DNA from 3 places in the Actinosynnema sp. NPDC050801 genome. Region 3 is predicted to be linked to each of the others. Evidence: riboswitches for the same ligand, from Rfam matches in the RefSeq annotation. Region 3 holds a riboswitch; each other region holds the start of a gene.

Region 1 (4,861 bases), on a different contig from region 3:
CGGCCGTTCCGCGCCGCCGCCGACCGCGAGGTCGGGCTCGTCGAGCAGGTCGTCGGCACGCGGCACCGGCAGCGCGACCGGGCCGGAGTGGACGAAGCCGTGCGCGAACTGGCGGCGCTCTCGGTAACCCTGCACACACTGCTGGTGAAGGTGGGCCTGCGTGACGTCGCAGGTCGTCCCGTTTCGCCGAGGTGAACGCGTGTCCGCATCGTGATCGGAAGCGGGTGGGCGGTTGCGCACTGAGCCCGCTTGGCGGGTAGCGTCGAAACTGTACGTGGGGGATCCTCGTTAGGTAGCGGGGACGCCAGAATTTCAGCGCGCTGAGGGAGGCGAGACCCGATGAGCGAAATGCGCGTCGTCGGCGTGCGGGTGGAACTGCCCGCCAACCAGCCGATCCTGCTGCTGCGCGAAACCGAGGGCGAACGGTACCTGCCGATCTGGATCGGATCGGTCGAGGCCACGGCGATCGCGTTGGAGCAGCAAGGTGTCCGTCCTGCCCGGCCGTTGACGCACGACCTGCTCAAGGACGTCATCGGGGCGCTCGGCCGACAACTGGAGCAGGTGCGGATCACCGACCTGCAAGAGGGCACGTACTTCGCGGAACTCGTGTTCGACGGTGACATCCGGGTGTCGGCGCGGCCGAGCGACTCGGTGGCGCTGGCGTTGCGGATCGGTGTGCCGATCCACGCCGAGGAGTCGGTGCTGGCGGAGGCCGGTCTCATCATCCCGGACGAGCAGGAGGACGAGGTCGAGAAGTTCCGCGAGTTCCTCGACTCCGTGTCGCCGGAGGACTTCCGCGGCGCGGACACGTAGCCCGAGCCGTCTCGTCGTTCCACCGCGTTCGCCGGTGCCCGCCCGAGTCAGCGGTCCGGCGACGTTCGTTACCCGGTGCGGTTGCGGGCCGTGTCCGCGTCCTGGCCGCCGGCTGTCGTCCGATCCTTGGCGCCGTCGGCTGCCGTCCGCGTCCTGGACCCGGCTGTCGTCCGCCTCCTGCGCCGCCGGTTGTCGTCCGCGTCCTGGCGCCGCCGGTTCCCGGCTCGTCCTGGTTCGTCCGTTCCGTCCGGCTGTTCGTTCGGCCCGTCCGCGCTTCCGCAGGGGTCCCCGCCCGGGGGATCCCTGTTCTTCATCTTGCCGGCACGCACCGACGATTTCGGCCGGCCGAGGGTGGACAAGCGGGTCGGGTGCTTGACAAGACCCGACACCCGCGAAGGGGCGCGACGTCGGCCGCGGGCCGTGAACGGCTTCCCGTAGGCGTGTGCGGTGCGTGACTGATCAACCACGCGTCCCACTTTCGGGTGTCGCGTGGTCGGGTTACACAACGTCAACGTTGCTGAACTAAACGATCACTAAACGTCACCCGAATGGCTTACAACGGGCGACTCTCTCAACCTCAACCTGACCTTGAGGTCAGACACGCCCAGCGCGTCGCGTTGACCTGCCCCCTAGGCGGTCTTACCGTCGAACTCAGGTGAATTGCCACGGTGTGATTCGGACACCGCGGCGGCTTCACGTTGGTCGCCGGTCGTCGTGACCGGACCGAGGGGAGGCAGGCGTGGTCGAGGAAGCGCCCATCCGGGCCGGATCCGGAGAACAGGGTGAACTGTTCCCGGACTCCTCGCTGCCGGACGAACTGGTCGGGTACCGCGGCCCCGCCGCGTGCCAGATCGCGGGCATCACCTACCGCCAGCTGGACTACTGGGCGCGCACCGGATTGGTCAACCCGACCATAAGGAGTGCCCACGGCTCAGGCAGCCAGCGGCTCTACTCGTTCAAGGACATCCTGGTCCTCAAGGTCGTCAAGAGACTCCTGGACACCGGCGTCTCGCTGCAGAACATCCGGGCCGCGGTCGACCACCTGCGCCGCCGCGGCGTGCAGGACCTGGCCCGGATCACGCTGTTCAGCGACGGCACCACGGTCTACGAGTGCACCTCGCCGGAGGAGGTCGTCGACCTGCTGCAGGGCGGCCAGGGGGTGTTCGGCATCGCGGTCAGCGGCGCGATGCGGGAGATCAGCGGCACGATCCACGACTTCCCCGCCGAACGCGCCGACGGCGGCGAGATCGTGGAACCGGCCGACGACGAGCTGTCCCGCCGCCGTCGCACCCGGGCCATCGGCTGATCCGGGCGCGACGGCCGGCGGACCTGCTGCGGCGCACTGAGATCCACGTCGCGCCGGTGGTACCCCGGGCACGTCCGCCGGGTACGATTTCGCGCGTAGTCGCTTTATCCCGTGCGGGAGAGTCCGAGCCCGTCTCGGCGCCGAAGGAGCAAATCCTCCCCGGAACCTCTCAGGCGCAAGGACCGTGCGGGTGAGACGCCTCTGGAAAGCGGGTCGGGCACACCGGCCGACCCCGCCGACGGTGCAAGCCCGACAGCCGGGTGAAGCTCTCAGGCGCCCGCCGACGGGCAGAAGACAGAGGGGGAGGGCAACGGCAGAAGTCTGTCCGGAGCCCTGGAGGCAGCCCCGATGACGCAGGACCGCATCCCCCTCGCCGCACTCGAGCACGGCACCCCGTTCGCCGACCGGCACGTGGGCCCGCGGCCCGCGGAGCTGGCCCGCATCCTCGACGTCATCGGTGTCGGCTCCCTGGAGGAACTGGCGCAGCACGCCGTCCCCGAGTCGATCCGCGAGCGCGACCTGGTGCTGGACCTGCCCGCGCCCGCCACCGAGACCGAGTCGCTGGCCGAGCTGCGCGCCCTGGCCGCGCGCAACCGCCCGATGACGCAGATGATCGGGCTCGGCTACTACGGCACCACCACGCCGCCGGTGATCCGCCGCAACGTGCTGGAGAGCCCCGCCTGGTACACCGCCTACACGCCGTACCAGCCGGAGATCTCCCAGGGCCGCCTCGAAGCCCTGCTCAACTTCCAGACCATGGTCGGCGACCTGACCGGCCTGCCGCTGGCCAACGCCTCGATGCTGGACGAGTCCACCGCCGCCGCGGAGGCCATGACGCTGGTCCGCCGCGCGGGCCGGTCCAAGTCGGGCAAGTTCGTGGTGGACGCGGACACGCTGCCGCAGACGCTGGCCGTCATCGAGACCCGCGCCGAGCCGCTGGGCATCGAGATCGTCACCGCCGACCTGTCGCAGGGCATCGAAGGGCTCGGCCTCGGCGGCGACTTCTTCGGCGTGCTGCTGTCCTACCCGGGCGCGTCCGGCGTGGTCCGCGACCACCAGGCCGTGATCGAGGAGATCCACAAGGCCGGCGCGATGGCCGTGGTCGCCGCCGACCTGCTGTCGCTGACGCTGCTGCGCCCGCCCGGCGAGATCGGCGCGGACGTCGTCGTGGGCACGACCCAGCGGTTCGGCGTGCCGATCGGGTTCGGTGGGCCGCACGCCGGTTACATGGCGGTGCGCCAGGGCCTGGAGCGGCAGCTGCCCGGACGGCTCGTCGGCGTGTCCGTCGACGCGGACGGCTCCCTGGCCTACCGCCTCGCGTTGCAGACGCGCGAGCAGCACATCCGCCGGGAGAAGGCGACCAGCAACATCTGCACCGCGCAGGTGCTCCTCGCGGTGATCGCCTCGATGTACGCGGTGTACCACGGTCCGGACGGGCTGAAGGCGATCGCGACCCGCGCCCACCGGATGGCGACCGTGCTGGCCGGGGGCCTGTTGGAGGGCGGCGTCGAGATCGTGCACGGCGAGTTCTTCGACACCGTGCGCGCGCGGGTCGAGGGCCGTGCCGCCGACGTCGTGTCCGCCGCGCGCGACCTCGGCGTGAACCTGTGGCAGGTCGACGCCGACGTGGTGTCGATCGCGTGCGACGAGACCACCACGCGCGACCACCTGGAACTGGTGTGGAAGGCGTTCGGCGTGACCGTCTCCGACGTGGACGGCCTGGACGCCGACACCGCCGACGGCATCCCCGCCGACCTGCGACGCACCAGCGACTACCTGACCCACCCGGTGTTCCACGCGCACCGCTCCGAGACCGCGTTGCTGCGCTACCTGCGGGCGTTGTCGGACAAGGACGTGGCGCTGGACCGCAGCATGATCCCGCTGGGCTCGTGCACGATGAAGCTCAACGCCACGGCCGAGATGGAGCCGATCACGTGGCCGGAGTTCGCCGACCTGCACCCGTTCGCGCCCGCGTCCGACGCCGAGGGGCTGCTGGCCATCGTCGGTGACCTGGAGCGGTGGATGGCCGAGATCACCGGGTACGACGCGGTGTCGTTGCAGCCCAACGCGGGCAGCCAGGGCGAGTTCGCGGGCCTGCTCGCGATCCGCGCCTACCACCGCGCCAACGGCGACGCGCACCGCGACGTGTGCCTGATCCCGTCCAGCGCGCACGGCACCAACGCCGCGTCCGCCGTGATGGCCGGGATGCGGGTGGTGGTCGTCAAGTGCGACGACCACGGCAACGTGGACGTCGAGCACCTGCGGTCGACGATCGACGCGCACCGCGACGCGCTGGCCGCGATCATGATCACCTACCCGTCCACGCACGGGGTGTACGAGGACACCGTGCGCGAGGTGTGCGGGTTGGTGCACGACGCGGGCGGCCAGGTGTACGTCGACGGCGCGAACCTCAACGCGTTGATCGGGCTCGCGCAGTACGGCAAGTTCGGGTCGGACGTGTCGCACCTGAACCTGCACAAGACGTTCTGCATCCCGCACGGCGGCGGTGGTCCCGGTGTCGGGCCGATCGGCGTGCGCTCGCACCTGGCGCCGTTCCTGCCCAACCACCCGTTGCAGCCGACGGCCGGCCCGGCGACCGGTGTCGGGCCGATCAGCGCCGCGCCGTGGGGTTCGGCGTCGATCCTGCCGATCTCGTGGGCGTACGTGCGGATGATGGGCGCGGACGGCCTGCGGCGGGCGACGTTGACGGCGGTGGCGGCGGCGAACTACGTGGCGCGGCGG
Region 2 (4,861 bases), on a different contig from region 3:
CCCTCCGGCGAGGTCGTCGCCCGCTTCCGCCCGTCCACCGAGCCGGAGGACGAGGCGGTCGTGAAGGCGATCGAGTCCGTGCTGCCGTAGTCCGGCGCGCGGGAGGTGACCGACCGGCCACCTCCCGCGCCCGGATCAGCACTCGATGACGTTCACCGCGAGCCCGCCGCGCGCGGTCTCCTTGTATTTGACCTTCATGTCCTTGCCCGTCTCACGCATGGTCTTGATGACCTTGTCCAGCGACACGAAGTGCGAACCGTCGCCGCGCAACGCCATCCGCGCCGCCGTGATGGCCTTGATCGACGCCAGCGCGTTGCGCTCGATGCACGGGATCTGCACCAGCCCGCCGATCGGGTCGCAGGTCAGCCCGAGGTTGTGCTCCATCGCGATCTCGGCCGCGTTCTCGACCTGCTCGGGCGTGCCGCCCATCACCTCGGCCAGCCCGCCCGCCGCCATCGAGCAGGCAGAGCCGACCTCGCCCTGGCACCCCACCTCGGCGCCCGAGATCGACGCGTTCTCCTTGAACAGCACGCCGACCGCGCCCGCCGTCAGCAGGAACCGCACCACCCCGTCGTCGGACGCGCCGGGCACGAACCGCGAGTAGTAGTGCAGCACTGCCGGCACGATGCCGGCCGCGCCGTTGGTCGGCGCGGTCACCACCCGACCGCCGGCGGCGTTCTCCTCGTTCACCGCCAAGGCGAACAACGTCACCCAGTCCATCACCCGCAACGGGTCCGTGGCGTAGTGCTCGGCGGCCATCCGCTGCCGCATCTCGGCCGCGCGCCGCCGGACCTTCAGCCCACCGGGCAGCACGCCGTCCATGGTGCAGCCGCGCTCGACGCACGCCTGCATCACGTCCCAGATGTGCAGCAGCCCCGAACGCACCGAGGCCTCGTCACGCCAGGACAACTCGTTGGCCAGCATCACCTCGCTGATCGACAACCCGGTCTCGCGGCACCGCGCCAACAGCTCGTCACCGGTGCGGAACGGGTGCGCGAGCGGCGTCTCGTCGGCCTTGATCCGGTCGGTGCCGGTGGCCGTGTCGTCCACCACGAAGCCGCCGCCGACGGAGTAGTACACCGCCGAGTCGACCACGGCATCACCCGAGTGGGCGGTGAAGCTCATGCCGTTGGGGTGCAACGGCAACGACTTCCGCCGGTGCATCACCAGGTCGGGGTCCTCGCGGAACGCGATCTCCCGCACGCCGCCCAGCCGCAACCGCCCGGTGGCGCGGATCTCCGCCAACCGTCGCTCGGCCTCCGCCGGGTCGACGTCCTCCGGCCGGTGGCCCTCCAACCCGAGCATCACCGCCTTCGGGCTGCCGTGCCCGTGCCCGGTCGCGCCGAGCGACCCGAACAGCTCCACGTGCACGCGGTCGACGGACTCCAGCACCGGCCGCAGCCGGTCGGCGAACATCATGGCCGCGCGCATCGGACCGACGGTGTGCGAACTGGACGGTCCGATCCCCACGGAGAACAGGTCGAACACGCTGATCGCCATGACGTCAGTCCCCGGTCAGTTCCGCGTACTTGGCGGCGGTCAGCAACCCGGTCGCGTCGGTCACGGCCACCTTGAACAGCCAGCCGGCGCCGTACGGGTCGTTGTTGATCAACGACGGGTCGTCGGCGGCCGCGGTGTTGACCTCCACCACCTCGCCGCTGACCGGCGCGTACAGGTCGCTCACCGACTTGGTCGACTCCAGCTCGCCGCACACCTCGCCGGACGTGACCACGGCGCCGAGCGCGGGCAGCTCCACGAAGACGATGTCACCCAACGACTCCGCCGCGTACGACGTGATACCGACCGCCACGGGGTCCTGGGTACCCGGCGCCCAGTCCACCCACTCGTGCTCGGGCGTGTACAGCAGGTTGTCCGGAAAAGTCACGACAGCGCTCCCTTGGGCGAGGTCCGGATCCCCACTCTGTCCTGGGACCTGAGAGCTTCGCCGCGCCGGCGCGACGGCTGACCGTCGATCCGACCCGGCTTGCACCGTGGGTGCGCGCCGAGGGGCACGCTTTCCAGAGTCGCCTCACCCGAGCGGTTCTCGCTGCCTGAGAGTGTGCGGGGGACTTGCTCCTTCGGCGCCCCGGCACGCTCACCGAGGTCTCTCCCGCGCGGGTTCCGGCGCTCATCCTGCGCCGCGGCCGATGTTCAGTTGGTGGCCCGAACGCTAGGTGCCGAGGTCGACGGGTGTCAACGCGACCGCCGACTTGTTCGATCCGCACAACACCGCACCGGTCCGTTGGTGCCGGCGGCACGATGACACCGAAACCCCGTTACCGGACCTTTGGTGTAACAACGGCCGAAGGAGTCCACCGTGCGGATCGCAGTCCCCCGGGAGATCAAGAACCACGAGTACCGCGTCGCGCTGACCCCGGCGGGCGCCCACGAGCTGACGCAGCGCGGTCACGACGTGGTGGTCGAGACCGGTGCGGGCCTCGGATCGGCGATCACGGACGAGGAGTACCTGGCCGCCGGCGCCAAGGTGCTGGCCACGGCGGACGACGTGTGGGCCGAGGGCGACCTGGTGCTCAAGGTCAAGGAGCCGATCGCCGAGGAGTACCCGCGGCTGCGCAAGGGCCAGGTCCTGTTCACCTACCTGCACCTGGCCGCCGACCGACCGCTGACGCAGGCGTTGCTGGACTCCGGCACCACCGCGATCGCCTACGAGACCGTGCAGACCGCGAACGGCGCGCTGCCGCTGCTGGCGCCGATGTCCGAGGTCGCCGGCCGCCTCGCGCCGCAGGTGGGCGCGTTCGCGCTGATGAAGCCCTCCGGCGGCCGCGGCGTGCTGCCCGGCGGCGTGCCCGGTGTGCACCCGGCGCGCGTGGTGGTCATCGGCGGCGGCGTGGCGGGCCTGAACGCGGCCGCGATCGCCGTCGGCATGGGCGCGGACGTGCAGATCCTGGACACCAACGTGGACCGGTTGCGCCACATCGACGCCCTCTACCAGGGCCGCCTGCGCACCGTGACGTCCAACCGCTACTCGGTCGAGCAGGCCGTGCGCGAGGCCGACCTGGTGATCGGTGCGGTGCTGGTGCCCGGTGCGAAGGCGCCGAAGCTCGTGGGCAACGAGCTGGTGGCCGACATGAAGCCCGGCTCGGTGCTGGTGGACATCGCGATCGACCAGGGCGGCTGCTTCGCCGACTCGCGGCCGACCACGCACGCCGACCCGACCTACCATGTGCACGACTCGGTCTTCTACTGCGTGGCGAACATGCCCGGCGCGGTGCCGCGCACGTCGACCTACGCGCTGACCAACGTGACCCTGCCGCACGCCGTCGCGCTGGCCGACCAGGGCTGGGAAGCGGCGCTGCGCGCGGACGCGTCGCTGGCGCTCGGCCTGAACGCGCACGACGGCCTGCTGGCCAACCTGCCGGTGGCGCAGGCCCACGGGATGACCCACACGCCGCTCGACCTCTGAGGCGACCGCTCCGCCAAGTGCGAAGGGCCCCGCTCACGTGCTGTGAGCGGGGCCCTTCGACGATAAGACGGCCCGCTCAACCAGCCTGGGGGTCACTGGGAGCGGGCCGCGTCACCAATCTTAGCCGGGAACACGGCGCCGTGCCCAGTGACCCCACCGATCCGGACGACTTTTCGCCCGGCGGTGGCGACTCGCTGTGTGCGCGCTCAAGCAAACGAGTGAATTCACGTCGTAACAGGTAAGTCACGACGGCCCGGTGACCGATGCACAGGGCGGGAACTCCGCAGCTACGCAGCGGGGTCGTCCGCTCGCGCGGCGTCTGCCGCGCACCTGGCGATCGGAGCGCAGATGGCTGAGCCTGAGGGTTGGATCGACTGCCACGACCCGTTCGGACGGGACCGGTCGATGACCGTGCTCGTCGAGGACGACCGGGTTCTGCTGGTCGCACCGCCGGGCGAGTCCGCCGTGATGTCGGTCACACAGACCCGCAGGTTGCACCGCCTGCTCGACCAAGCCGCCGACAGGATGTGAGGCGCGTGGACGAGGCACTGCGGGCCGCCGTGCTGCGCCGGTTGGCGTTGCTGGACGAGGTGGCCGAGAGCGGTGAGGCGGACGCCCTCGTGCCGCTCGCGCGCTCCGAGATCCACCGCCTGGCCGACGGTTGGCGGCTGTTGTTGACCGTGCACCAACCGGATCCGGACGGCCGCTGCGGCGCGTGCCCCGGGATCCTGCGGCACCGGAAGTGGCCGTGCCAGGTGTGGACGATGGCCCACCAGCACCTCATCGGCGACGGCCTGCCGCACCGCGAACGCCGCCGCCCGCTGCGCACGTTGCGCCGTTCGACGGAGGTGGAGACGACCACCGAGATACCGAGAGTGGCGTCGAAACCGCGACACGCCCTCCCCGAGTGATCCGCCTAGGGCAGGATGACGCCCGGTAGGAGTACTCGGGAGGGACGCGTGCACGACGGCACTGGCCGCATCGTGGTGCAGAACTTGACCAAGCAGTTCGGTCCGGTCGCAGCGGTGCAGAATCTCAGCTTCACGGTGGAACCCGGTTCGGTGACCGGTTTCCTCGGCCCCAACGGGGCGGGCAAGACGACGACGCTGCGCATGCTGCTCGGCCTGGTGACCCCGACGGCGGGCACCGGACTGATCAACGGCAGGCCGTTCAGCCACCTGGGCAACCCGGCGCGGGTGGTCGGCGCGGTGCTGGAGGCGCAGGGCTTCCACCCCAAGCGCACGGCCCGCAACCACCTGCTGGTCTACGCCGCCGCGATCGGCGTGCCGGACTCGCGCGCCGACCAGGTGCTCCAGCTCGTCGGCCTCGGCGCGGCGGGTGACCGCAAGGCGGGCGGGTTCTCGCTGGGCATGAAGCAGCGGTTGGCGCTGGCCACCGCGCTGCTGGGCGACCCGCAGGTCCTGGTGCTCGACGAGC
Region 3 (4,861 bases):
GGCCGACGGCACCGACCAGGTCACCCTGGACGGCTGGCCGCTGTACACCTACGCGAAGGACGAGGCGCCGGGCCAGTGGAAGGGCCAGGGCGTCGGCGGCACCTGGTTCGTGGTGCAGCCCAACGGCAAGCGCAACATCGAGTGCCTCCCGCCGGGGGTGACCGCTCCCGCCGCCTAGTCGACCCGGGTGGTCCACTGTGGAACGCCCTGATCCCCCGGCCTGGGGTTGGCCGGGGGATCAGGGCGTTGTGCAGCGGTAGGCGTCAGCCGACGCGCACGACCGTCACAGCGTGGGGTACAGCGGGTGCTTGGCGGCCAGCACCTCGACCCGCGCCCGCAGCTCCGCCAGGTCGGGCGAGGGCTGCAAGGCCGCCGCGATGACGTCCGACACCTCGGCGAAGTCCGCCGCGCCGAAACCGCGGGTGGCCAGCGCGGGCGTGCCGATCCGCAGGCCGGAGGTCACCATCGGCGGGCGGGGGTCGTTCGGCACGGCGTTGCGGTTGACCGTGATGCCCACCTCGTGCAACCGGTCCTCGGCCTGCTTGCCGTCCAGTTCGGACGCCACCAGGTCGACCAGCACGAGGTGCACGTCCGTGCCGCCGGTGAGCACCTTCACGCCCGCCGCCGCCGCGTCGGGCCGCGACAGCCGTTCGGCGAGGATCTTCGCGCCCTCGACCGTGCGCCGCTGCCGGTCGGCGAACTCGGGCGACGCCGCGTGCTTGAACGCCACCGCCTTGCCCGCGATCACGTGCTCCAGCGGCCCGCCCTGCTGACCGGGGAACACCGCCGAGTTGATCTTCTTCGCGAGTTCGGCGGTGTTGGTCAGGATCACACCGCCGCGCGGGCCGCCGAGCGTCTTGTGCGTGGTCGTCGTCACGACGTGCGCGTGCGGCACCGGGCTCGGGTGCAGGCCCGTCGCCACGAGACCGGCGAAGTGCGCCATGTCCACCATCAGGTACGCGTCCACCGAGTCGGCGATCCGGCGGAACTCGGCGAAGTCGAGCTGACGCGGGTAGGCCGACCAGCCGGCCACGATCAGCTTCGGCTTGAACTCCGCGGCCAGCCGCTCGACCTCGGCCATGTCGACCCGGCCGTCGGACTCCGACACGTGGTAGGGCACCACGTTGTAGAGCTTGCCGGAGAAGTTGATCCGCATGCCGTGGGTGAGGTGGCCGCCGTGGGCGAGGTCGAGGCCCAGGATCGTGTCGCCCGGCTGGAGCAGGGCGAACATCGCGCACGCGTTGGCCTGCGCGCCCGAGTGCGGCTGCACGTTCGCGAAACCCGCGCCGAACAGGGCCTTGACCCGCTCGATCGCCAGCCGCTCGATCACGTCGACGTTCTCGCAGCCGCCGTAGTAGCGCCGGCCCGGGTAGCCCTCGGCGTACTTGTTCGTCAGCACCGACCCCTGAGCCTGGAGCACCGACACCGGCGTGAAGTTCTCGGAGGCGATCATCTCCAGCGTGCTCTGCTGCCGGTCGAGCTCGGCGGCGACGGCGTTCGCGACCTCCGGGTCGAACTCCGCGAGGGAGGTGTTGAAGTGCTCGGACATGTGTGTGGATCTCCCTTACGAGGTGCGCTTGTAGAAGGGCAGTGCGACGACTTCGACCGGCTCGTGCTTGCCGCGGACGTCGACCGACAGCGCCGTGCCGGGCTCGGTGCTGCCGACGGCCACGTACGCCATCGCCACCGAGTACCCCAGGGTCGGCGACAACGCGCCGCTGGTCACCTCGCCGATCGGGGCGCCCGCCGCGTCCAGCACCGGGTACCCGTGCCGGGGCGCGCGGCGCGAGGTGGTCTTGAGGCCGACGAGGACCTGGTCCACGCCCTGCTCGGACACGGCGGCCAGGGCGTCGCGGCCGACGAAGTCGCCCGGCTTGTCCAGCTTCACCACCCGACCGAGGTTCGCGTGGAACGGCGTGCGGTCGCGGCCGAGTTCGTTGCCGTACAGCGGCATGCCCGCCTCCAGCCGCAGCGTGTCGCGGCAGCCGAGGCCGGCGGGCTTGAGGTCGTGCGGGGCGCCCGCCTCCAGCAGGGCCTGCCACACGTGCGCGGCGTCGTCCGGCGCGACGAACAGCTCGAAGCCGTCCTCGCCGGTGTAGCCGGTGCGGGCGAGCAGGACCGGCTTGCCCGCCACCTCGGTCGGGTACGACGCGTAGTACTTGACCGTGCCCAGGTCGGTGGGCGTGAGGCCGGCGAGGATGGCGGTCGAGTTCGGCCCCTGCACGGCCAGCAGCGCGTAGTCGGTCGAGGCGTCCTCGACGGTGGTGTCGAAGCCCTTCGCCCGCTCGACCAGCGCCTCGTGCACGACGGCGGCGTTGGAGGCGTTGGCCACGACGAGGTACTCGACCTCGCCCGTGCGGTAGACGATGAGGTCGTCGATGACGCCGCCGTCGGCCTCGCAGATCATCGTGTAGCGCGCGCGGCCGACGCCGATCGCGGACGCGTGGCCGACCAGCGCGTGGTCTAGCGCGGCGCCCGCCTCCGGGCCGGTGAGCCGGATCTCACCCATGTGGGTCAGGTCGAACAGGCCCGCCGACGTGCGCACCGCGTGGTGCTCGGCCAGCTCGCTGTCGTAGCGCAGCGGCATCCGCCAGCCCGCGAAGTCGGTGAACATGGCCCCCAGCGCCTCGTGCTCGGCGTTCAGGGGCGTGCGGCGGCTTTCCATCAGGCGGAGACCTCCCTGGGTGCGGACGTGCCCGCGCGCCGACCGGTCGGGTCGGCCGCGGGCACGTCCGGGAACTTCACGGTCGAAAGGATGACACGGTCCATCGGAGACTCCTCGTCGAGTGAGCCTCCCCCTCTGCCATGAGCCTGAGAGCTTCGCCACCGGGTGAGGGCGGCTTGCACCGTGGGCGAGGCGCACCGGGTGCGCCTGCTTTCCAGAGTTGCCTTCGTCGGGCGGTACCTGTGCCTGAGAGATTCCGGGGAGGAGTTGCTCCTTCGGCGCCCTGGTGGGGGACTCTCCCGCGCGACATCGACGGCCGTGTTCAGTTGGTACCGCCAGACGCTAGGGGTGGGCGGCGGACGGGGTCAACCCCGCTCACAGGCTCTTCTCGGCCCGGACGCTCTCGACCACCCTGCGCTCGGCGTAGAACGACACGAACGGGATCGTGCCCGCGAGCAGCACCAGGGCGGTGCCCTTGATCGACCAGCGCGCCTTGAGCGCCAGGTCGACGGTGAGCACCAGGTACACCGCGTACAGGAAACCGTGGACGGGGCCGACGACCTGCATCATGCCCTCGTTGCCGCCCGCGTACTTGGCGATCATCGCGACCACGAGCAGCAGCAGGCCGACACCGACCACGTAAGCCATGAACCGGAACCTGGTCAACGCGCCGCTCATCGCCCTACCTTCGCTTCACCGCTGGTCCCGCGCGTGGAGTTCGGCGAGCATGCGGTTGTAGGCCGCGAGCTCTTCGTCCTCGTCGTCCGGCGCGGGCGCTCTGACGGGCTCAACGGTAACGACCGGTCGCGGCGGCGCGGCCACCGGCTCCGGGACGGCGCCGTCAGCGGCCTCGGCCTTGCGGCGCGCGTCCAGCCTGCGGATGCGCCACACCATGAACGCCGGGAAGAGGCCGAACAGCGGCCACTGGAAGACGTAACCCAGGTTCTGGAACGTGCCGCCGGCCTCGGAGAACCGCTCCCACTGCCAGTAGGCCAGGCCGCAGCACACGACCAGCGACGCCAGGCAGGCGGCCGCGATCGCGAGCCGCTTGGGAGTGATGAGGCCTCGCACGCCTCAAGAGTACTTCGTGCATCCCCCGGGGCTGGGGCTCCCCGCGCAGGAGCCCGCCCCTCACGGTGAGGGCCCCTCGACCACAGGAGCCCGCCCCGACTCGTCGGAACCTAAGCGACGCCGTCCCGGCGTTGCCTCTGCAGCCTGGCCACGCACCAGGCCGCCGCGCTACCCCGACGCAGGTGCTGGAGCACCGTCATCGGGCCGAGGCGACGACCGAGGTCGGCGGGCGTGAGCCCGGCCGCCCGGTAGTCCAGAGCGCGCTGGTCCAGCGGGCTGATGCCCGCGTCCCACCACTGCTCCGCCTCGGACAGGTCGCCCACCAGCTGCCAGTAGCTGGCGGCGGCCGCGAGCAGAGCCTCGGGCACCTCGGGCGCCCGCTTCCGCATCGCCGTCACGTACGCCGGATCCGCGGACTCGACCTTCACCAGGCCGCGGGGACCGCCATTCGCCCGCTGCACGGGGATCCCCGGCGCGGACGGCGGGGCTTCCGCGAGCCACGCGTCCTTGATCCGGTTCACCTCCTGCAGCTCGGCGTCGTCCGAGCGCTCAGCCGCCCACTGCCGCAGCAGCTCGTCGACTCCGGAGTCCTCGACCATTCTGCCTCCTCGTCGGTCGAAGATCAGCCAATGCGACGCACCGTATTAGCGGGTACCGACAACCGCTAGACCCTGGATTGTCCAAAACCCTGTTACCAGGGCGTTATAGCCCTCATTCCACCCGTACGGTGCAACGTTCAGGGCGTGCGGTCACCGATCGTGACCGCATTGAGCGGAGTTCGACGAGGTCGGGCGGGCGTCTCAGGCGAAGAGGCTGCGGACGAAGGTGATGATCGACTCCGCGCCCGACTGGAGCCACCCGAGCGCGGTGCGCACCGCTTCGGCGGACTCGTTCGGCTGGGTGATCAGGAGGAACAGCACCAGCGCGACCGCCGCCAGCGTCACCACCTTCTTGACGTTCACTGATCGGTCTCCGTCCGTATCACAGGGCAGGGCGGCCGGGTGCCGCTCCGGGCGTGTCAACCGACATGGTCCCCCATTCACCCGGATGATGACGATCGAACCCGCCGTCGTCGCCCGACCGGTCGCCGATCAACCACGCAACCACGCCTGAGCAGGCCCTGGT

Evidence for each region. A riboswitch is a leader RNA that binds a small molecule or an ion and turns the genes downstream of it on or off. The one in region 3 is predicted to bind glycine.
Region 1: linked by a shared signal. The riboswitch ahead of gcvP (aminomethyl-transferring glycine dehydrogenase) and the one ahead of gcvT (glycine cleavage system aminomethyltransferase GcvT) in region 3 are both predicted to bind glycine.
Region 2: linked by a shared signal. The riboswitch ahead of gcvH (glycine cleavage system protein GcvH) and the one ahead of gcvT (glycine cleavage system aminomethyltransferase GcvT) in region 3 are both predicted to bind glycine.

The regions. Positions count from the first base shown of each region.
Region 1 covers NZ_JBFAQZ010000014.1:204,455-209,315, reverse strand. Annotated here, with positions in the region: gene AB0K14_RS28235 (MerR family transcriptional regulator) at 1-195, shown strand, start outside; gene AB0K14_RS28230 (bifunctional nuclease family protein) at 340-813, shown strand; gene AB0K14_RS28225 (MerR family transcriptional regulator) at 1,553-2,119, shown strand; glycine riboswitch at 2,224-2,314, shown strand; gene gcvP (aminomethyl-transferring glycine dehydrogenase) at 2,468-4,861, shown strand, end outside.
Region 2 covers NZ_JBFAQZ010000016.1:167,155-172,015, forward strand. Annotated here, with positions in the region: gene AB0K14_RS29915 (glutathione peroxidase) at 1-90, shown strand, start outside; gene AB0K14_RS29920 (L-serine ammonia-lyase) at 136-1,500, opposite strand; gene gcvH (glycine cleavage system protein GcvH) at 1,505-1,885, opposite strand; glycine riboswitch at 2,029-2,123, opposite strand; gene ald (alanine dehydrogenase) at 2,318-3,424, shown strand; gene AB0K14_RS29935 (hypothetical protein) at 3,773-3,955, shown strand; gene AB0K14_RS29940 (hypothetical protein) at 3,961-4,335, shown strand; gene AB0K14_RS29945 (ABC transporter ATP-binding protein) at 4,384-4,861, shown strand, end outside.
Region 3 covers NZ_JBFAQZ010000036.1:35,228-40,088, reverse strand. Annotated here, with positions in the region: gene AB0K14_RS38900 (hypothetical protein) at 1-178, shown strand, start outside; gene glyA (serine hydroxymethyltransferase) at 284-1,549, opposite strand; gene gcvT (glycine cleavage system aminomethyltransferase GcvT) at 1,565-2,668, opposite strand; glycine riboswitch at 2,791-2,889, opposite strand; glycine riboswitch at 2,890-2,977, opposite strand; gene AB0K14_RS38885 (DUF3817 domain-containing protein) at 3,041-3,343, opposite strand; gene AB0K14_RS38880 (hypothetical protein) at 3,359-3,736, opposite strand; gene AB0K14_RS38875 (helix-turn-helix transcriptional regulator) at 3,847-4,335, opposite strand; gene AB0K14_RS38870 (hypothetical protein) at 4,537-4,698, opposite strand.